Regions from separate parts of the Halobacillus salinarum genome, predicted to be linked through region 1. Evidence: riboswitches for the same ligand, from Rfam matches in the RefSeq annotation. Region 1 holds a riboswitch; the other holds the start of a gene.

What was found. A riboswitch is a leader RNA that binds a small molecule or an ion and turns the genes downstream of it on or off. The one in region 1 is predicted to bind cobalamin.
Region 2: another riboswitch for cobalamin. It lies ahead of MUN89_RS07415 (hypothetical protein); the one in region 1 lies ahead of MUN89_RS00045 (ribonucleoside-diphosphate reductase subunit alpha).

What each region holds. Positions count from the first base shown of each region.
Region 1 is NZ_CP095073.1:395-11,748, forward strand. It holds gene MUN89_RS00010 (sensor histidine kinase) at 806-2,269, opposite strand; gene MUN89_RS00015 (sugar-binding protein) at 2,266-3,264, opposite strand; gene MUN89_RS00020 (hypothetical protein) at 3,376-3,657, opposite strand; gene MUN89_RS00025 (hypothetical protein) at 3,600-4,028, opposite strand; gene MUN89_RS00030 (alpha/beta fold hydrolase) at 4,262-5,122, shown strand; gene MUN89_RS00035 (dicarboxylate/amino acid:cation symporter) at 5,177-6,418, opposite strand; gene MUN89_RS00040 (class I SAM-dependent methyltransferase) at 6,733-7,416, opposite strand; cobalamin riboswitch at 7,605-7,779, shown strand; gene MUN89_RS00045 (ribonucleoside-diphosphate reductase subunit alpha) at 7,934-10,165, shown strand; gene MUN89_RS00050 (ribonucleotide-diphosphate reductase subunit beta) at 10,178-11,218, shown strand.
Region 2 is NZ_CP095073.1:1,452,932-1,464,285, forward strand. It holds gene MUN89_RS07395 (murein hydrolase activator EnvC family protein) at 1-1,298, shown strand, start outside; gene prpB (methylisocitrate lyase) at 1,406-2,326, opposite strand; gene MUN89_RS07405 (bifunctional 2-methylcitrate dehydratase/aconitate hydratase) at 2,353-3,792, opposite strand; gene mmgD (citrate synthase) at 3,849-4,964, opposite strand; gene MUN89_RS07415 (hypothetical protein) at 5,001-5,348, opposite strand; cobalamin riboswitch at 5,375-5,576, opposite strand; gene MUN89_RS07420 (enoyl-CoA hydratase/isomerase family protein) at 5,879-6,943, shown strand; gene MUN89_RS07425 (coiled-coil domain-containing protein) at 7,179-8,414, shown strand; gene MUN89_RS07430 (TIGR03943 family putative permease subunit) at 8,467-9,348, opposite strand; gene MUN89_RS07435 (permease) at 9,367-10,368, opposite strand; gene MUN89_RS07440 (hypothetical protein) at 10,833-11,081, shown strand; gene MUN89_RS07445 (glycoside hydrolase family 97 N-terminal domain-containing protein) at 11,132-11,354, opposite strand, start outside.

The DNA.
Region 1 (11,354 bases):
AAAAGATAAAGCAATCATCGCTTCATGATACGAATTTATTAATTGGTTTGGATCATCTACAAAAGAACCAATCCCTATACTCGCTTTTTCACGGAATTCAGATTGAAAAGAGTGAAGGATTGATCGAACCCACTGATTTAATAAAGAAATACTTGCTGTCATTCCTCTATTTTTGAAGGCAAAAATCCAAACGGGAAATACCCCGCCTAAAAATGGTCCAACAACTCCATAGGCTTGTTCTTCAATCTTTTCCTTGATCCATGTGTGCTTCTCTTTCGAAGCTTCTTCCAGGCTGACAATCCATGCACATCCATCTCCAGAGGTTTCCGGGAAAAAGGAAGCAATTTCTTCTGGATAGTTTTCCAGCATTCTCTCTGTAAAATAGGCTTGAATCCATTCTGACTGAATAAACGATAAGTTTCCGAGCCTGGCAGTTTTACGCTCCTGTTTTTCCTCAGCAATTTCCTCGAGCACTCTTTCAATAGTCGAGACAAGCTCCTTTTTTTTCGCGGGCTTCAAAACATATTCTTTGACGCCTGACCGCATAACATCACGTGCATATTCAAATTCGTCATAGGCGGTCATCATTACGATCTTAACTGCTGGATCAAAACTTTTAATTTGTTTAACAGCTTCCACACCGTCCATACCAGGCATTTTAATATCCATAGTGATCAAATCCGGTTTCTGTTCTTGAGCCATCGTCACTGCTTCTCTTCCATTAACTGCTTCTCCAGCCAACTCGAGTTCTGGAAAAGCTTCCAGGAGCATTTTCTTCAAGCCTTCTCTTTCAATAGCCTCATCTTCAACAATCAGCCACTTCATAAGAACTCTCCTTTTCTTCCTTAGTAGCCCGAATTGGCAGGTTTATTTGAATGGTCGTACCTTTTCCTTCACGTGACTTTATTTTTACAAGTCCTTTTTGTTCATACATCATCTCAATCCTGCGAATGACGTTGAACAGACCGATACCTGTCGTGTGACCGCTTCCTTCGGTAACAGGGGCTGTTTCATGAACGTCATTCCACTGCTTTACTTGCTCTGAAGTCATTCCTGTTCCATCATCAATAACTTCTATAACCATCGCCGACGCTGTCTCATAAGAGATAACTGAAATTTCTCCTCCTTCTTCTTTATTTTCAATCCCATGTATAAATGCATTTTCAATTAGAGGCTGCAGCGTTAACACCGGCAGAGGGGTGTGCCAAGTGGTTAAGGCAATGTTCTCGTTAAAAGTAAAACGGCTGCCGAAACGGGCTTTTTGAATAAAAACGTACTCCTTAATGCTTTTCAGTTCATCTTTAAAAGTAGTTGGTTCATCAAGCCGGGAAAGATTATATCGAAGCATGGCAGAGACGGATTCAATTAGTTCACCCGTGCGGTGTGCTTCTTCGATATAGGAAGATTTGGATATCAAATTGAGCGTGTTAAACAGGAAATGAGGATTCACTTGACTTTGAAGGCTTTTCAGCTCCATTTCCTTCATTAACTGCTGCATTTCAGATTTTTGTTTCATCTGCTGAATGAGGGAACGAATGTTATTTCTCATGCCATTAAACGTTTCGGTAAGGAGCTTCAATTCATCGTTCGTTTTCACTTGTATGTCCGGGCCCGAAAAGTCCCCGGAAGCAATTTCCTCCGCAGCCTTCGAAAGACGGTGAATGGGGCGGGTCATATCTCGCGAAAACCAGAACGCAAACAGTAATGAAGCAAACAAAGTAAAAATGAAAATGGAAATTCCCATCTTTTCTATCCACTGGCTCCGCAGGACTAGACTATGGTAAAACGATTCATAATCCGACAGCTCATTATTGATTAATGTAAGGGTGGTATCTTGAATGTACCCGGATATACTTGCTGCTTCCTGGGTGTGAGAAGAATAACGCTCAATTTGGCCACTTTGATAAGCATCTAACGCTTGTTTTGTTTCTTCAAGAAAGCTTGCGAGCATATTGGAATAGTTTTCTACGACTACTTGATCGCGGTCAATGCTTCCAGCTAATTGTATTTTCAATGAACGCAGCTTCGTGCGATCCTCATTGTACTGATCTAGACTGTCCGGAGAATTCTTGATCATGTAAGTCGTCATATTATCAAACATCTGGGTGGTCGTCTGCTCTACATCATTTAGTAAGAAAAACCGCTCCAGCAAATGATCATACTGACGAATGTTATCCTGGCTTCCTTGGTATAAAAAATAAGCAATGCCATTCATTAATAAAATGAGGACAAAAAAGAAGGCCATTAATTTCGTTTGGATTTTATTCATGGCATTATCTCCTTTTTCACTTTTATAGGCTCCAGGTTCTGCTTTCGAATAATACTTGTATCGGTATGATGGATTTTAGAGACCTTATTACCTTGCGTAATGGATTTAATTAAATTTACACTTTCGTATCCCATTTGATATGGAGTTTGTTCGACGGTAGCATCTACAATCCCTTCCCTGATCAAGTCCAACGTTTCAGGAAGAGTGTCAAAAGCAATAATATAAGTGCCGTCAATCCTGCCACGCTGCTGGAGACTCGAAACTATTCCAAAACAATCGAGAGCACTCGTGCCAAAGAATGCATCGATTTCCGGGTGCTTCTGGATCATCTGTTCGGTCTTCTCAGCAGCCTGAATACGGGTAATATGTGATTCTCTAATGTCAAGAATGTGAACATTTGAGGATTGTTGAAGCGCATCCTTAAACCCTTGCACTCTTAGCTGCATATTGCGGGTATCAAAACTTCCAGTAATGATTCCCACGTTTGCCTTTCCGCCCGTGTCTTTTATGAGCGCCTTGCCTGCAAGAAAACCTGCCTGGTAATTATCCGTGCCGACATAAGCTGAGCGATTACTCGAAGGAGCATCCGTGTCAATCGTGACCACCGGAATTCCTTTGGCAATGGCCTTATTAATAACTGGACGAAAAGCTTCATCCTGAAGTCCCTGGGTAATAATTCCGTCTACCTTCGAGGCAATTGCTTTTTCAATCCACTCAATATGCGAGGATACACTGGACTTTTTCGGACCATTGTATTCAAGGGTAACGTGCTGTTCCTTCTCCGCCTTCCGTGCTCCTTTTTCTACAAGACGCCAATAATCATTGTCTGTCTCTTGAGGAATGAGGACGAAATGAAGGCCGCTCGATTCTTTTGACACCGCCTTTTCCATACTAGGATTATTTTGAAGCGCTTTCAAAGCGTAATAAAAAGAAGTCACCCCTGTGATTACAATGGCAAACAGGAGGACAGAATAAATGATTTTATCCGACTTCAAGGCCGTCTCCCCCTTTATCAAAGCCTTTTTTCACATTTTAACGAAAACAATTATAGTTGAAAAGGCTTACAAAATATAAAAAGAGAGACTTGTCCCTCTCCTTTATCCGGCTTAAATCTCCTGTAAATACTTATCTACAACTTCCCCAATTGCGGCCATTGTTTGTTCTTTAAAGGAATTTGGCACCGTTTCTCCGGATAAATTCCTGTAATAATACTCACCGCTGTCCTCATAATAAACGTATCCTAAAGAAATTAATTTCTCTTTTAACTCTGCCGGGAATGTATTTGTCCTCGTTTTACTTTTATAATAAGCTGTTGGATAAATCGTAACATCTACATCCCCTGCCCTGTGCTGACAACGACAAGATGAGTGTCTCCTTGAGTAATCCATTGTCCTTTCGAATATAAAGATACACGGATTTCATCAAGAGTAGAAATTCCTTCCAGATTAATCCCGAAAATATGATTGATCATTTGGCGTATCTTAACCGGGGTCATAGGTGTATCAATGGAGTTTAAATAGAGGTCCATCGCTGTAAGCTTAGTTAAGGTCATAATGTAATGATCCGTTTCTTCTGAGGGTTCTTTATGAAGTGATTGACGAATGCCTCTCATTATTTCCTCCGGATAAGCGCGGGTTACTTTCCCTTCTCTTTTATCTGAGACGTCTTTCAAGTCAATTTCATAAACTTCTCCTACCGCTTTCCTAATCTTTGTACTGTCAAGTTTCCTTCCATAAGATTCCAGAACTTTATCGATCATTGTTCCTGCTCCTCTTTCATTAATTTTCCGTCCATCTTTTTACCGTGTCTACCGTTATCATACCATTACAAATTGACAATTTTTAGTTTTTTTAAGGCCTGCAATAAAAAAATCATCAATTATAGGGAATTTCTTTCAATAATCGATAATTGTTGTAAAATCTTCAAAAAATAATTTTATAATTGTCAGCAAATATAATAAAATGTAGGAAGTTGAGTTTAGGAGGCACGACCATGAATTATAGAATTTATCCGTTTTATACTAAACGGTTCCTTTACATGACCATACTGTTACTGATTGGCACTGGTTTATTTTTCTTAACTACGACTTCAACAAGTTCTGAGCATACAAATGAATTAACTCCCACCCTATTTGTCCACGGTTTTAAAGGCGGCCCCGGCACTTACAATACGATGCTCGCGCGCTTTGAAGAAAACGAATGGGGGAAGCAGCGGATGATTGTGTACGTCTCGTCAAGAGGGAGAGTGAGCATTCGCGGCGGCATCCCTCACTCGATGAATCCATTTATCCAGGTCATCTTTGAAAATAATCGCGCAAGTGTTGCCGACCAAACGTTCTGGCTGAAAAAAGTTCTGCATCAGCTTCACGAAAAACGCGGGATTGACCAGGTTAATCTAGTCGGCCATTCAATGGGCGGGTTAGCTTCAACCAATTTTCTACTGAATAATCAAGATAAGGATCAGTACCCTGCTGTAAAAAAGCTTGTCGTAATCGCCAGTCCTTTTCAAGGAATTGAACGGGACGGGTATTTTGATATAAATAGAGGAGCAGCCCTTGGTGACCTCCACCCTAATTCAATGGTTCTTCAGCAGATGGTCGAACATAAAGACAAGTTTGATTCAGCAACCAAAGTTCTTGCCATTGCTGGCGTGATCAATGAAAATGAGGAGCATGCTTACTGGGATGGACTTGTAAGTGCCAGCAGCGCTCTTGGGATCTCCTCTATTGCACCAAAGGATCATTACAAACAAGCCCTTCTCTATGATCCAGCTGCCACACATTCCGGTCTTCATGAATTTACCGAAGTCGATAACCTGCTGGCAAATTTTTTGTGGGATATACAAAGTGAATAGAGGTTTGACCAACCAAAAAATCCAGGCTGTCACCAGCCTGGATTTTTCTATCGTTTAGCCTGCAGCAGTCTCTGCGGCATGTGTATTGTCATGTTTCTTTTCTGATTCTGCCACGACTACGGCACAAGCTGCATCGCCTGTAATATTAATCGCTGTTCTAGTCATATCTAGAAGACGGTCGATACCAATGATAAGCGCAATGCCCTCGACAGGAAGAGCGACCTGATTGAGCACCATTGCAAGCATAATTAAGCCTACACCCGGGACACCGGCGGTTCCGATACTCGCCAGTACTGCGGTAAGGACTACCATAATAAGCTGAGCGAAGGAAAGATCCGTATTGTAGACTTGAGCAATAAAGATAGTGGCCACCCCTTGCATGATGGCAGTTCCATCCATATTAATCGTTGCCCCTAAAGGTTGAACGAAGCTACTGACAGGTTTTGGTACATTTAAATTTTCCTGTGCTGTTTTCATAGAGACAGGCAGAGTTGAGCTGCTGCTTGATGTACTGAAAGCTACCGTCATAGCAGGGAAAAATCCTTTAAAGAATTTCACCGGGCTCATCTTTCCTAAGAACTTAACGGCTGAACCATACGTAATAAACGCATGGATAAATAAAGTAGCTAGTACAATAATCATGTATAATGCCATAGCAGCCACGCCGTTCAGCCCCATTTCTCCCACAGCAGAAGCAAGCAAACCAAATGCGCCATAAGGAGCAAACCGCATAATCAGGTTAACCAGGAACATCATGATGTCGTTCCCCTGTTCAATCAGCCTCATAACTCCTTCAGTCTTCTTCCCAAGCATAGCCAGCGCAAAGCCGACAAAGATGGAAAAAGCAATAATTTGAAGCATATTCCCTTCCGTCATAGCCTGAATTGGGTTTGTAGGAATAATATTTGTGAAGGTTTCTACCACAGTTGGAGCTTTTTCACTCTCATAGGAAGCTCCGGAAGGGTCAATCCCCGCTACGTCTCCAGGGTGGAAAATGAACGCCATAGCAAGCGCAATCGAAATGGCAATCGTTGTCGTTACCAGGAAGAACAAAATGGTTTTTCCACCAATTCTTCCCAGTTTCTTAGGATCTCCTAACGAAGCCGTTCCTAAAGTAATCGAAAAGAACACAATCGGTACTACGAGCATTTTAATTAAATTAAGAAAAATAGTCCCAAGCGGATCAAAGATGTATTTGTTTAATACACTGAATACATCAGGGGCAGCAAGATTAAGTACCAGCCCTACCGCTAAACCAAGAAGTAAACCAATAAAAATCTTACTTGTTAACTTCATACGGTATCCTCCTTCATAATTTTGTAAGCGCTTTCTGTTTGTTTTGCTCTATTGGCGCCTCTCGTTTGATCTATATGTGACAGTTTGGCCTTTTAGTATAAGGGGTCTCAAAGGTAATTTCAGCATAAACTGACATAAGAAATAAGCAGTAGCAGGGTGCAGCGTTCACCGCTGATCAATGAATGTTTAAAAACGTGAGGTTGGCCATATTCCTATTAAAATATGGAACAAGCAATATGTCAACTCCATATTTTAGTATTCTTTATTATCTGAATACTACATTATTTTTTTAATTAGAAGCCGTGTTTAACAGTTTATTTTTTTGTAAATACATAGACCCACATAAATGATACCGCCTTCTTCAGTTCCTCCGGGAGACTTTGAATCTGCTTTTCGTTCACGCCTTCTTTGAACACCCCGTGCCCTCCTTCATGATTCCATCCAGTTTCTTTCGCAAGCTGTTTCAGCTCCCATGGCATCATAGTATTGCATATGACTTCTTCCCCATAAAGTCTCGGATAACTATTCATACGCGGTTTCGCTGTAGGTCCTAAGATGCCGACGCATAACTTTCCTCCCGGTTTGAGTATCCTCTTCATCTCCTCGAGCCCTTTGACAGGAACTTCAATCCACTCTAAACAATTAATGGCCATGATCCCGTCAAACCGGTCAGCTTCAAAAGGGAGGGCCGTAATGTCTCCCTGAATAAACTCCAGTTTCGCTGGTTCCATGCGTTCCTTAGCTATTTCAATCATGTCTTTTGAAAGGTCTACACCACAAACGCGGTACCCTTCCTGGTGAAGCAGTTGTGAGCCGAACCCATCTCCGCAACCCAGATCAGCCACTTCACTCCCGGCTGGCAAATATTCTTTCAGAAAGGGAATGATTGATTTTCTGCTGCCTTCCGCCCACATGTATTCACTTCGCGAACTCCAAAACCCCGCTCGCCCGTCCCATTGTTTTTCTGCTTCTCTATGCCAGTTAAATGTATTTCCCATATTCAATCTCCTTCTTTTATTTTTTTCAAAAGATCATAAGGCTGCGAACTCCTGCCCTTCCCCTCTTTTTCTTCTATAGTCCATTAAAAAAACCTCCATAATCTAAATAAATAGTTGCTTCCTCTTACAATCTTCGATATGATAAAACACAAGATAAGCTAACTAAAAACAACTAATAACACTATATATAGTATTAGCGATGAAAAGATGCCACTACGGCTTAATAGGGAATCCGGTTCTAATCCGGAGCTGCCCCCGCAACTGTACTCGTTCGCGAAATGGACTAGCCACTGTGAAATTCACGGGAAGGCCCAGAGTAGATTCGAACGACAGCCAGGAGACCTGTCTTTACTCGCTGAAGTTTCACCTTCTTCGGGGATTGAGAAGATGAAGCGATGGAATAATCTAAACCTGTACTTTACAGTGTTTCAGTAATTATTTCATGGTTTCATCCGCTCATGCCAGAGCGGATTTTTTTATGTCCGCAATTATTATAGGGATAAAAGGAGAGGTAGGAATGAACGTAACTTTAGACAAAACATGGAACAAGTGGTTATCCAACCAGCAGCCCCGTTTCCCTTCATTGGACTTGGGCAGAATTGCAAAGAAACTCCCGGACATGGGGTTAGAGAGCATGGAGGAACGCGCTCAGTATCAGGCCTTAATTCTAGAGTGTTTAGCAGAAATTGATGAAACAGAACCAAATTGGACGTTTCTAGCTAGCAGCATCCACTTGGAGCAGATGTATCAAGAAGCAACAGCCAATCGTGGCCAGCCTGAAGCATACAAAGGATTCTCCTCCCTTATTCATACGCTTATAAGTGAAGGAATCTACAACGATAAAATCCTTCATTATTATACAGAACAGGAAATAGATGAGCTGGAAAAAATTATTGCACCAGAACGCGACGAAAAGTTTACCTACATCGGATTAAAAACACTAGGCGACCGCTATCTTGCACGAGCGAAAGACGGACGTATATTCGAACTTCCCCAGGAAAGGTTCCTTATTATTGCCATGATGATCATGGCAGAGGAATCAACGGATAAACGAATATCCCTTATCAAAGAAGCCTACTGGGCTCTTAGTCACCTTTACATGACTGTGGCTACCCCAACACTTGCCAACGCAGGGAAAAGATACGGTCAATTAAGCTCCTGCTTCATTGATACCGTCGACGACAGTCTGCAGTCCATATACGATACGAACACAGATATCGCTAATTTAAGTAAACACGGGGGCGGAATCGGCGTGTATTTAGGAAAAATCCGAAGCCGCGGAAGCGACATCCGGGGATTTAAAGGAGTTTCCTCTGGTGTCCTGCCGTGGATGAAGCAATTGAACAACACCGCGGTAAGCGTAGACCAGCTCGGGCAACGCCAGGGAGCAGTTGCTGTTTATCTGGATATCTGGCATAAAGATATCTTCCCATTCCTAGAAAGCCGCCTTAACAATGGAGATGAACGTCAACGAACTCACGATTTATTCACAGGAGTCAGCATTCCTGATCTATTTATGGAAGCAGTGGAAAAACGCGAGGACTGGTATCTGTTTGATCCACACGAAGTCAGGAAGATCATGGGTTTTTCCTTGGAAGACTCTTATGATGAAGCACGCGGAAACGGCACCTTCCGTGAACGGTACCAGCAATGCGTTAACCACCCTGACCTTTCCAAAAAACAAGTGCCGGCCATCGAGATCATGAAACGCATTATGATTGGACAGCTTGAGACAGGTACTCCGTATATGTTTTATAGAGATGAAGTCAACAGAATGAATCCGAACAACCATAAGGGAATGGTTTATTGCAGTAACCTATGCACTGAGATTACTCAAAACCAGAGTCCAACCATGATGAAGCAGCAATATGTTGAGGATGGAAAAATTATCACCGTACAGGATCCAGGAGATTTTGTTGTCTGCAATCTTTCCAGCATAAACCTAGGGAAAGCCATCCCTGCTGGTGCTTTGCCGCGTCTTATCCGCATACAGGTACGAATGCTCGATAATGTGATCGACCAAAATTCAATTCCTGTGCTGCAAGCTCAATTAACCAACCAATCCTATCGAGGGATCGGACTTGGCACATTTGGGTGGGCTCACTTACTCGCTCAGAAGAAAATTGCCTGGGAATCAGAACAAGCAGAAGCATATGCGAACGAAGTATATGAAGCGATTGCTTATTATACGATCGAAGCGAGCAGTCAATTAGCTGAAGAGAAAGGCAGCTACCCTTACTTTGAAGGCTCAGACTGGGATAATGGCAGCTTTTTTGAGAAACGAAGTCTAAATAAAAACGGTTCTTGGAATTGGGAGAGCTTAAGAGAAAGAGTTCATAATCACGGTCTCAGAAATGGTTATTTAATGGCAGTAGCACCAAATTCCAGTACCTCGCTAATCGCAGGAAGTACCGCAAGCATCGATCCTATTTTTAAAAAGTTCTATTCGGAGGAAAAGAAAGATTACAAAATTCCGGTAACCGCTCCAGATTTAACACCAGAGACTTACTGGTACTACAAATCAGCTTATGATATTGACCAGCATTCAAGCATCCGGCAGAACGCAGTTCGTCAAAGATACGTGGACCAGTCCATTTCGTTTAACCTCTATGTCAGAAACTCAATCCAGGCAAAAGATTTACTCAACTTGCACTTGGATGCCTGGCGCAACGGCTTGAAGACTACCTATTATACAAGGTCTACTTCAGGGCAAGGGGAATTCGACGATTGCGAGAGCTGCTCATCTTAAGGAGGGAACTAAATGTCCGATACAATCCAAAAACGGAAACTCATTGACTATGAAGCTCCAAACGCTTCAACCGGAATCATTAATGGAAGGAGTTCTAACGTCCTGAATTGGGACGATAATCGTTATTCGTGGGCCTACCCTATGTATAAGACGATGCTTTCTAATTTCTGGATACCGAACGAGATCAATATGAGCAATGATTTGAAGCAGTGGCCAAACCTGAGCGAACAAGAACAAGTCTCGTTCAAGAAAATCATCGGCCTGCTCGCTTTTCTTGACTCGATTCAAACAGATTATTCAGGAAAGGTGGCGGATTATTTAACGGATTCCAGCCTTTCAGCCCTCATGCAGGTGCTGGCATTCCAGGAAGTGGTCCACAACCAATCTTATTCTTACGTCTTATCCACGTTAGTAGACCAAGGGGAACAGGAACGTATCTTTGAGTATTGGAAGCACGATGAGGTGTTGATAGAGCGTAACCAATTTATCACAGAAGCGTACCAGGAATTTGCGGATGATCCTAATCTGGATAATTTCTTAAAGTCCATTGTGTATGATGTCGTCCTTGAAGGATTGTTCTTTTATGCAGGCTTTGCTTTCTTCTACAACCTGGCCAGAAACCAAAAAATGGTTTCTACCAGTACGATGATCAATTATATCAATCGCGACGAACAGATCCATGTCAATTTATTTGCAAGGATTTTCAAGGAAACCCTTGAAGAAAACCCTGAAGTTGATAAACATGCTTACCTTTCCTTTGTTACAGAGACCTTTAAAGAAGCGACGGAGCTTGAGATTAAGTGGGCTCACCACATTATCGGCGATTCCTTCCCCGGCATACCGATCCAAGATCTTGAAGATTACATTCGGTTCATTGCAAATAAACGCTGCCGGCTGCTTGGCGCTGAAAAGCCCTATCCCGAATACAACGAAAATCCACTCAAATGGATCCGCGCTTATCAAGAGGTAGACGAGGGAAAATCAGATTTCTTCGAACAGAAATCAAGGCAGTACACGAAAGTTTCTGAAGACAACGGGTTTGACGACCTATAATGAACAGAAAAATCCACCCAAAATTAGTCGGGTGGATTTTTTATGTCAACTTTTCTTACATGAATACAAAATTTGTTATTGATTTTTCAGAAAACTTGTTTTATAGTTATATTTAGACATAACAAATTGTGTAAGA
Region 2 (11,354 bases), 1.5 Mb from region 1:
ATGTGTCCGCCAATTCAGATCTAGATGACGTAAATGGAAAACTTAACGACCTTGAAAAGCAGCAGGGGGATGTCAATAATAAACAGGATGACGTCTCAAGCAAAAAGAAAAAGACAGAGCAGGAAATCAAAGAAAACGAAAAGCAGCAGTCCAATACGGAATCAAAGATCACGAATCTTGAAAACAAGCTGAAGAAGAATGAACAGAAGCTTGCCTCGAAGAAAGAAGAAATCAAACAGACCGAAGAAGATATTAAACAGCTCAAAAAAGAAATTGCTCAATTAAAGAAACGAATTGAAGAGCGTGAAAAGCTTTTGGAAAAACGATTGAGAGCCATGCAGCAAAGCGGCGGAGATGTCAAATATCTTGAGGTCATCATGGGGTCCCAAAGCTTCGGCGATTTTCTGGACCGTGCTTCTGCAGTGACGACGATTATGGACCAGGATAAGAACATTCTTGATACCCATATGAAAGAGAAAAAGCTTCTTCAAGAGAAGAAAGTAAAAGTAGAAAAGAAGAAGAAACAGCTGGAAGAAGCGAAGAAAGAGCTCGAATCCATTAAAGCTGAACTGGACAAGCAGAAAGCAGAAAAACAAAAGCTGCTTGATCAATTAAAAGATCAGCACGATGAATTACATAGCCACAAAATGGAACTGAAAGAGCAGCAGGAAGTTCTTGATAAACAGGCAGCATCCATCAAAGAAGCTATGGAAAAAGCTCAGGAAAGACAATCTGAAATTGAAGCTGAAATCAAAAGAGAAAAAGAGAGAAAACGTAAAGAAGCGGCGAGAAGAGAAGCAGCTAAAGCCAGCTCATCTTCCAGTTCATCGTCAAGCTCGTCATCAAGTTCAAGCTCAAGTTCATCCGGCTCATCAGGAGGCTCTGCTCCAGCAGTAACGAGTGGAAACTTCATGCGGCCGACGACCGGGATCATTACTTCAGGCTTCGGACCACGTGGATCTGAATTCCACCCTGGCGTGGATGTTGCCAACAGCAGCGGCACACCAATCGTAGCAGCGGCATCCGGACAAGTGTTCCGTTCCTACAAATCGAGCAGTTACGGCAATGTAGTATTTATTACCCATTCCATTGACGGTCAAATCTATACAACGGTTTATGCGCATATGAGCGGCCGCGCCGTCAGCGAAGGCCAATACGTAGAAAAAGGCACCCGGGTTGGCTCCATGGGAACAACTGGACAATCTACCGGTCCTCATCTGCACTTTGAACTTCACCGCGGCACTTGGAATTACGGAAAAACCAATGCCATTAATCCAAAGTCAATGATTAATTTCTAAGCTTACTAGCAGACAACGATCGTGCACAGCCTTCTCTTTTAGAGACTTGCTGTGCACGATTTTTTTCGAGAACAAAAGAAAAGACCCTGCCGGCAGGGTCTTTTCACTTATTTATTTTCTTTGCCGATTTCCGGGAGAATGCTTTTCGCTACTTTTTCGTCCAACGCTTCATAATCATAGTATTTAATTGTTTCGTACAGCTCCTCGCGGGACTGCATATCCTCCAGTCGACCCTTTTGAGTATCTTTTTCCATGATTTCCTTGAAAATGCGCTCGTAAGCTTTGGCAGCCGCGCGTAGGGAGGTGACGGGGTAAATCACCATATCCATTCCAAACGAATGGAATTCTTCACCTGTGAAGTAAGGTGTTTTTCCGAATTCGGTCATGTTAGCAAGCAGAGGAGCTTTTATAGTTTTAGAAGCGTGTCGAAAATCGTCTCCGCTTGTTAACGCTTCTGGAAAAATAGCGTCTGCGCCAGCTTCTACATATAAGTTTGCCCGCTCTACTGCTTTTTCCATTCCTTCCACGGATTTGGCGTCTGTTCGCGCAATAATGACCAGTGTCGGGGCGGTTTCTTTGATCGTTCTAATTTTTTGCATCATTTCTTCTGCTTCAATCAGTTTTTTCCCGTTTAGATGGCCGCACTTTTTAGGAAGCAGCTGATCTTCAATCTGGACAGCTGCAACCCCTGCGTCAACCATTTCTCTTGCCGCACGGGCAACGTTGATGACACCGCCATAACCGGTGTCAATATCGACAAGTACAGGAAGGTCGGAGGCGCGGACAAGCTCGGTTGCTTTTTCAGCCATCTCATTCGAATAGATAAGCCCGAGATCAGGCAGAGCGCGGCTGGCCGTGTAGGCGGCCCCTGAGAGATAGAGAGCTTTAAAACCCACATCCTTTGCGATTTTTGCGGACATCCCATCGTGAGCACCAGGGATTTTCAATATTTCGGGCAGTTCGATCAGCTCCCTAAATTCTTCAGCACGCTCCGGCTGTGTGGATCTTGGTTCAACAATCCAGGACATAGAAAGTTCCTCCTTATACAGATGGGTTACACACGAAAGAGTTCGATAAATTCATTTACTGGTGTGTTCGCCAGCTTATCGTAATCCTCAGATAAGTTTAAAATGCGGTTGACTTGTTTGAAAGGAAAACGTGTTTTTAAGTTATTTTGGAATTTGTTCAATAAGAGCGGCAGTCCTTCGTCACGGCGGCGTCGGTGGCCAATAGGATATTCAATGGCGATCTGGTCGGTACACGTACCGTCCGTAAAGAACACTTGCACGGCATTAGCGATTGAACGCTTATCAGGATCCAGATAGTCCTTACTGTATTGTTCATGTTCAATGGTCTCCATCACATTTCTCAACCGGTCAATTTCGGGGTTACGGGCAACGACATCTTCGTAATGATCTGCGTTAAGTTCTCCGTAGATTAATCCGATGGCCGTAATGTACTGCAAGCAGTGGTCGCGGTCAGCCGGGTTGTGAAGAGGACCTTTTTTATCAATGATCCGGATGGCTGATTCGTGAGTAGTGATCGTAATCCGATCGATTTCGTTTAATCTTCCTTTTACTTCATCGTGCAGTTCGATGGCGGCCTCTGCTGCCGTCTGGGCGTGAAATTCAGCGGGATAAGAGATTTTGAACAAGATGTTCTCCATCACATAGGAGCCGAACGGACGGGCGATGGTCAGCTCTTTACCGTTAAAAAACACGTCTTGAAAGCCCCATTCTGGTGCGGAAAGCGCTGTTTTATACCCCATTTCTCCATTCATCGTCATCATGGCTAATCTTACTCCGCGGCTGGTCGCATCCCCGGCAGCCCAGGATTTGCGGGATCCTGTATTCGGGGCATGACGGTACGTACGAAGACTGGAATTATCAATCCAAGCTTGTGAAACCGCGTCAACGACTTCTTCTTTACCTCCGCCCAGCATAGCTGTTACGACTGCAGTTGTAGCGACTTTAACGAACAGGACGTGATCAAGTCCTTGCCGATTTAAGCTGTTTTCGAGAGCTAAAACCCCTTGAATTTCGTGGGCCTTTACTATGTTTTCTAACACTTGATCCATGGTCAGTGGTTCTTTTCCTTCAGCGAGTAATTTCCGGCTGAGATAATCAGATACTGCCAAAATTCCACCGATGTTGTCAGAAGGATGTCCCCATTCCGCTGCCAGCCATGTATCGTTATAGTCAAGCCATCGGATCATACATCCAATATTGAAGGCTGCGTGGACAGGGTCCAGTTCATAAGCTGTTCCTGGAACTCGTGCTCCATTAGGTACAACTGTTCCTGGAACAATTGGACCGAGATGCTTTGTACATTCCGGAAATCGAAGAGCCAAAAAGCCGCAGCCTAAAGTATCCATCAATACGTACTGAGACGTTTCAAGAGCTTCTTGACTAGTAATTGAGCCATGAACAGCATAATCGGCGATTTGTTCTAATATCTGATCTGTCGTCGGTACTTTCACTTCTGTCACTTTCATCTCCACCTTTTTCTATTATGTAATATTGCCTTAAAAAAGCAGGGACGGGCTTGCGCTTAAGGGTGCAAGCCGCGAGGTCCATTATAAAGCACTCGAGGTCTGAATAATTTATTGTTCCCATATTGTTCAGCTACGTGAGCGCATAATCCTATGGTTCTAGCAGCAAAGAAGACCGGGGTGTATAAATCGATGGGAATGCCTAATAGGTAGTACACAGGAGCGGCATAATAATCCAAATTCGGATATAAACCTTTTTCTTCTTTCATCAGTTGTTCTCCTGCCTCACACATTTCATAAAGATCTCCCCGTTGTTTGTCATCGGACAGACACTTTAACGCTTTTTTCATAAGAGTTGCCCTGGGATCCATTTTCTTCATATACACGCGATGGCCAAAGCCCATAATTTTTTCTTTGTTTTTAAGCTTTTGGTGGAGGAGGTGGCGGAATCCATCAGTCGTTTTCGCCTCGAGCAGCATGTGCATGACAGCTTCATTTGCCCCACCATGAAGGTTTCCCTTTAATGAAGCTGCTGCTCCTGTAAGGGCTCCATAAAGATCTGAGTTTGTAGAGGCGATCACTCTTGCGGTGAATGTAGAGTTCGGCATTTCATGTTCACTGTACATCATTAATGATTGATCAAAAAAATCTGCATCCGTCGGTGTAGGCATTTGACCGGTGATCATGTACAGAAAATTTGTACTGAATGGGAGTTCTTGTTTAGGGTCTACAGCTGGTTCATCATGAAGAATGTGATAGCTGTTTGCTACGACGTTGGGGATTTTTGCTAACAGACGGACGGCGGTTTGGCTAATTTCCTCTTCTTTTCGCGCTTCTAATTGCTTATCGTAGCCTGCAAGGGCAGAAATACCAGTTCGTAGTGCATCCATCGGGTGAGTTTCTTTCGGCAGCTGTTTAAACAACTGGAAGAAACCATCTGGTAGATCATATTCCGTTCTTAATGCCATCTCCAATGAAGAGCGTTCGCTGTTAGAAGGAAGTTCACCTCGTAATAACAGCTGAACGAGATCGAGATACTGCGTTTTTTCGGCAAGCTCAATTAGTTCATATCCACGTATAACGATTTCTTCAGCGTCCACATCCAAATAAGAAAGCTTTGTTACGGCTGCGACCACTCCATCTAGTCCGGGTTTATAGACCGTTTGCTCAGGCATAAGGACCCTCCTTTTATAGTAAACGCTTTCAAAAAATTAAATTGCCGGGGGCTTTCCGGCCAATTCTTCAAAGACAAGGGCGTAGGCTGTTTCTAAATTTTTCAGCTCATGATCACGGTTTTCTAGTTCCGTGATTTCTTGTTTCCATTGGTCATAAGTTTCTCTGAGGGAGCAGGATCCAGAAGAAAACAGGTGATTCATAACACATGAGCTTAGTCGGTTTACGTAGTACTCGGTTGATTTCGTCAAAAGAACACCTCTAGTCGAAATAGAAATAAGGCAATAAAAAAACAACTTCCTGAGAAAGTTGTTAAGTTGCGTTCGTTCATCTGGATAGAGCAGGGCATAAGGAAACAGACCTTGCCATACTCTTACCACTCGCACTTAACACCTCCTATCCTCGTAGGTTTAGATGTTCGCTGAAACAGGCAGGTCTCCTGGCTTAATGATCATCACTCCCTGGAACCTTCCCAATCTATGAAACAAGCTTAGATCAGTGGATTTTCCAGTTCGCTCCCATATACAGTTGCGGGACAGCATCGGATTTTCACCGATTTCCCTATTAAGCAAATAAACTTTAAGCTTATCTGCACCTGAATCTGAAACGTATTCAGTTTTACTTCTTCAATATATCAAATGTTTTGAAAGTAAACAATGATTTCTCGAATCATGAAAGGGGTATTAAATCTGATCCATGGAGGGAAGGGCGTCGTGAACGGCTTACTTGAGCATGACCAGTGTAACAAGGGCCTTGGAGTGTATAATGAAAAGTTCTGTGGAAAACAGAGAACAAGGATTATCCTTGGAAAGGAAAAACTTTGCTGAGCTTTTCTCTACTATCGATGCAAAGGAAGGTATTAACGCCTTTATTGATAAGCGGAAACCTGAGTTCATTCACTCGTAGGAGGGGTTATATGTATTATCAAGTATTATTCTCGCAGCAGGAAAATGGGGTAGCATCCATTACGTTAAACAGACAGGAAGCTCTCCATTCGCTCAATGATCAAATGCTGGATGCGATTGGTAAGCAGCTCATGGAATGGGAACGAAATGACCAGGTTAAACTGATTGTTCTTAAGGGAGCAGGAACGAAGGGATTATGTGCGGGTGGAGATATTAAAACACTCTATAAAGCCAGAAGTAGTCAAGAAGCAATGGAGAAGGCCGTACAGTTTTTCCAAAGGGAGTATGAGGTGGATGAGTTAGTCTATTCATATAGTAAGCCTATTATTGCCTGTCTGGATGGCATTGTTATGGGCGGAGGAGTTGGGCTCAGCTATGGGGCAGATTACCGGATTGTCACGGAAAAAACCAAGTGGGCTATGCCCGAAATGAACATTGGCTTTTTCCCAGATGTAGGGGCAGCCTATTTTCTGAATCGTGCTCCAGGTTACACAGGACGCTACTTGGCTTTGACTGCTTCAATCTTAAAAGCTGAAGATGTTATCTACAGCCGGGCTGCAGATGACTATATGACTAGAGATACTTTGGAAAAATTTCTTGCTTATTTAGAAGAAATCGATTGGCACCAGCTTTCAGTAGACGACACATTACAAAAGGCTGTGGAACAATTTGCAGCGAAGCCACCTCAACCTAGCCAGTTAAAAGACGTGCAGGAGGAAATCGACCTTCACTTCTCAAAAGCAACTGTGGAGGAAATTGTGGATTCTCTTCAGAATTCGGAAACCGATTTTGCAAGGAAGACACGCGACACGATCTTATCTAAGTCTCCAAGTTCCGTAAAAGTAACGTTAAAACAATTGATCAAGGGAGAAGGAAAATCGCTGTCTTCTTGTTTAGATGAGGATTTTACCATTGCAAAAAACTTCCTCCTTCATGACGACTTTTATGAAGGAATCCGCTCAGTGCTCATCGATAAAGATCATGAACCGGAGTACAAGTATCAAAACTTATCTGAGGTTAGCGATGAAACGGTTCGAAGCTTTTTCGTCGATCGGAATCCTGCGGAGATTAAATAGAGTCAAAGACAAAGAACTTCCCAGAGTAAGGGGAGTTCTTTTTTAATGGGTAAATCAGACTGCTATTCATTCTATTTATATGAAAATGAAATATAATTGTAATATAAATTGTCTGTTCTTGTCGAAGTAGTGTTGTTATAATTGCAATAGATCGTAACCGTTATTATTTGAAATTATTGCCAAGAAGGAGAAGATGATGAAGAAGTTCAGTATTTGCGCTATTCCTATTTTGTTGATGAGTTTACTGGGTTTATTTGGACATAATTCTGTATTCGCTAATGATCCGGATCAGATGAGTAAGCAGGAAGTACATAATGAGCAAAAGAAAGTAGAAGAAAGAATGAACGAAAAATCCAACAAGTTATCTGAACTAAAGGCAGAAGAAAAAGAAATGAAAGATGCCTTGTCTAAGATTAACTTGAAAGTAAAAGAAAACAATGAGAAGCTGGCGTCATTAAATGAGAAGATCGAAAAAACGAAACAAGAGATTGCGTCTTTGAAAAAAGACATTGCGGCCACGAAAAAAAAGATCAAAGAAAGAAAAGCAGTTCTTAAAAAAAGAGCGCGGGCAATGCAGGTCAATGACCAGCGGACAAGCTATTTGAGTGTCCTCATGGGGTCCCAGGATTTTGGGGATTTTATTGAACGAGCGATGGCGGTAACGACCATTGTTAATGCAGACCAAAATTTGCTGGAAGAACAGAAGAAGAACCAGCAGCAGCTGGAACACGACCAAAAAGCGTTAAATGAGAAAATGGAACAGAGAAAGCAGGCGCTTGATGAATTGGAAAGTGTGAAAGTGCAATTAAACTATCAGATCGATGAGAAAAATAGTTTAATAGAAAAGATGAAGGAAGAGCAGCTGCTTACCTCCAGCGATCTTAAGGACCTCGAACAGGATTCTGCTGAGCTTTCCGAGCGGGAGAAAGAATTGGTTAAGGAAGAAAAACGAAAAGCAAGACTCGCACAACAGCGTAAGGAACAACAACGTAAAGAACAGCAGCATGAAGTCCGGCAAAATAAAGTCGAGGTGGCGTCCGCTCCTTCTGGAACTGTGAAAAAAGGAAGCAGTGCGATCGAAACAGCGATTCATGCCGGTTCTGCTCTTGTTGGAAATTCTCCGTACAACTGGGGAGGCGGCAGAAACAGTACGGACATTGCAAACCGTTCCTTTGACTGTTCTTCGTTTGTACGCTGGGCATTTTCACAAGCGGGAGTGAACTTGGGTTCAGTGACGGGCACAACGACCAATACGCTCGTCAACCGTGGTATAAGCGTGAGTGCTTCTTCCATGAAAAGAGGAGACATCGTATTTTTTGACACGTACAAAACCAATGGCCATGTAGGAATTTATCTAGGAAATGGCAGGTTTTTAAATGATAACAGTTCAACTGGAGTCACGATAGACTCGATGAACAACCCTTATTGGAAATCTACCTTTAGTGGCGTAGTCCGAAGAGTCGTCCAATAAAAATATCCTGCATCCGAAACCTCTCTATGGATTCCATAGGGAGGTTTTATTTTTAAGGGAGTTTACTATAATCGATGTTCTCATATACATAAGCCTTTGAAGGCTTGTTCATTTCTTTTACACTATCGATTTCAATTAATGGCAGCGACCAATCATTGATGACAGCTTCGTTTAACGTTCCCGTAATTTGCAGCCAGGAATCTGTTTTCAATGATTGTAAATTATCCCCTTCTGCCATAAGCCCATACAGACTTGCGTCAGCAATGCAGCAGGTTACTCCAAATCTTCCAAGTACGATCCGAGTATCTGGAAATTCTTTTTCCCGATAGACAAACCCATCTATCGTGATTTTTTTTCCTCGGAATTTGGCCGGGTTTTCCTCAAGAATACTGATCGCACCCATGTAGTTTTCTGTAGTTAACGTTATGCTGTTCTCTGAACTCATTTGCTGATAAAGCTCAGGATGGAGCTGCTGCTCGGTAATGATGCCACTTTCATCAAGCTGCTGTTTACCGGCTGACTTGCCCGTACTTTGACTATTATTTATAGAGGAATCCGTATTTTGAGAACCCGAGGCTTCATATTTAAATTCTTTTTTCTGCGCGATCGTCGTACCTAACGTGTGATCAGAGAAGAGCAGTCCTGTGAAAATAGGGACAAGAAATAAAGAGTAGACCAGCAGGACTTTAAGCGGGGATCCCGTCGGTGCGTGGTCATGTCCACAGTCGCAATTTTCTTCTTCATGCTCCTCCTTGGTGCGGAGGAATTGCATGAAGCACAAAAGGGCAAGAACAAAAAATGAAAAATAAACATACGGAAACATTTTCGGTGATACATAGTTATAAATATTGCCAGTGACCATCAATTTAAAAATTAAAAACGTAAATCCCAGCAAAACGATCCTCTGGATAAATAAATGAGTCGACTGTTTCAATTCTGTGCCCTCCCTTCGTTAATACCAAAAGCTGTACAGGAGAATAACTGAGAATACAACGACCGTCACAAGTACTAAAAACCCTGCCACAAACTTGTTTTTAAAATAGGCGAATAATAAAATGGTATTTTTTAAATCAATCATGGGACCGTAAACTAAAAAGGCTAACAAAGAGGTGCCGGAAGTAACTGACTTAAAGGAAGCAGCAACAAATGCATCAGCTTCCGAACAAAGAGAGAGAACGTAAGCCATTCCCATCATAGCTGAAGGGCCGCTTACCAGCCCGTGTCCGACATTTAATAACGTTTCCCGTGCCAGAAAAGCCTGAATCACGCTAGCTACCAGGGAGCCAAATAGTAAGTATTTTCCCATACCAAAAAATTCGTCAATGGCGTGGTGCATCGTCTCTTTCCATTTTCCTATCCTTTTATGGGGATGATGGTGACCGGATGCAGATGAATGAATTCCTTTCAATTGGTTGCTGTCCCCGTAAAAACAATAGATGAGCAGACCTAGTATAATGGATACGACAAAGGCCAGTCCCATTCGTTCAAGTGCGACGTGGTGACTCGACTGAAAAGCGTAATAGGTGGATAGATACACAATCGGATTTAATATGGGGGCAGAAACGAGAATAACAAATCCTACATGGAGGGGCATGCCTTTTTGAACGAGCCGTCTAACGATTGGTACAACCGCACATTCACAAATAGGAAAGATCGCTCCAATGATAACCCCAGGGATAATCGCCAGGATCGGATTGGAGGGAATAAAACGCTGTAAATGTTCTTCTTTAATAAACGACTGGATAAGCGCCGAAATAAAAACACCGATTAGTACAAAAGGGATAGCTTCTAGGAATATACTAAGAAACAGCGTATTGATATCCAGGATTTCTTGCGGAAGAGCTGCGTATTTTTCAATGGGGATAAATTCCCCGCCGACAAAAGCGACAAAGATAGCCACGAACACGAGGGAAAATATGAAATAGATGAGCGCATTTGAAGTTTTGACGAGCATAACAGGAGACCTCCTTAAATGTAACGATTACTGTTTTGTTAATCTATTAAATCTTACTCTTTGATAACCAAAAATATTCCGATTTTTATTGGATCCTATTAGTAGCGGAAGAAAGTCTAGTTTCTTTAAAGCTCGTGAGTGAATTAGTGGCGTTGGCCTGGGAAACGAACTTAAATCATAGGGATCCCAGCAGGAAAGAAATAGTAGAGCTCTATCGTTCATTAGAAAAGCCGCCTTTCTCGGACATTTACTAAGTGAGACTTGAGTTCAGCTTCATGGTTTGAAATAATTGGAATAACCAATCCGATTTTAAGGAGGACTGATGATGCAGGGAATCGCAGCCATGTTAGCCGTTCTTTCATCTGCCTTATTTTTGTACTACTGGGGAAAGTCAGGCTATGACTATGACGGAAAGAAGAATGATGAGAAAGACAGCTGAACTTTGAAGGAAAGCAGGCATTCAGTTGAATAGGCAGACGCTGCATTTATTTATGGCGATCGGCTATATCGGCCTTCTCCTTATTGCTTTATCGGTTGTGAAGCATGTCGCTGGTCCTGGCAGCCAAGGGTTAAGTATTTTTGGGATAATCTTTTTACTCACCTATCTAAGGTTTTTAGAAAAGAGCCTTGGTATCCCTGAGAAATCCTTTTGGATCAGCAAAGCTTTATTCATCGTGGTGTTTACGGTTTTTGCATTTTGGTTTTACTTCTAAGCAGAAAAGCCCGCTTGAATCCTTCCTGAGATTCAAGCGGGCTTATTGTTTTACTTGTGTTTTGGACTTAATTGTTCTCTAACTTCTTTACTTACTGCTCCAGGACCTCCTAGAATATATAGGTTTTTAATATCCATGCGGCTGTAGACGGACTGAGTGCTTTCGGGTACCTTGTCTGTTTTTACGAGCAAGGATACCGCGTTGTGCTTGGCCGCGAGCACCGATCCTGTCAGAGCATCGGCGAATTCATAGCCTGTGGAAATAAAGGCTGTA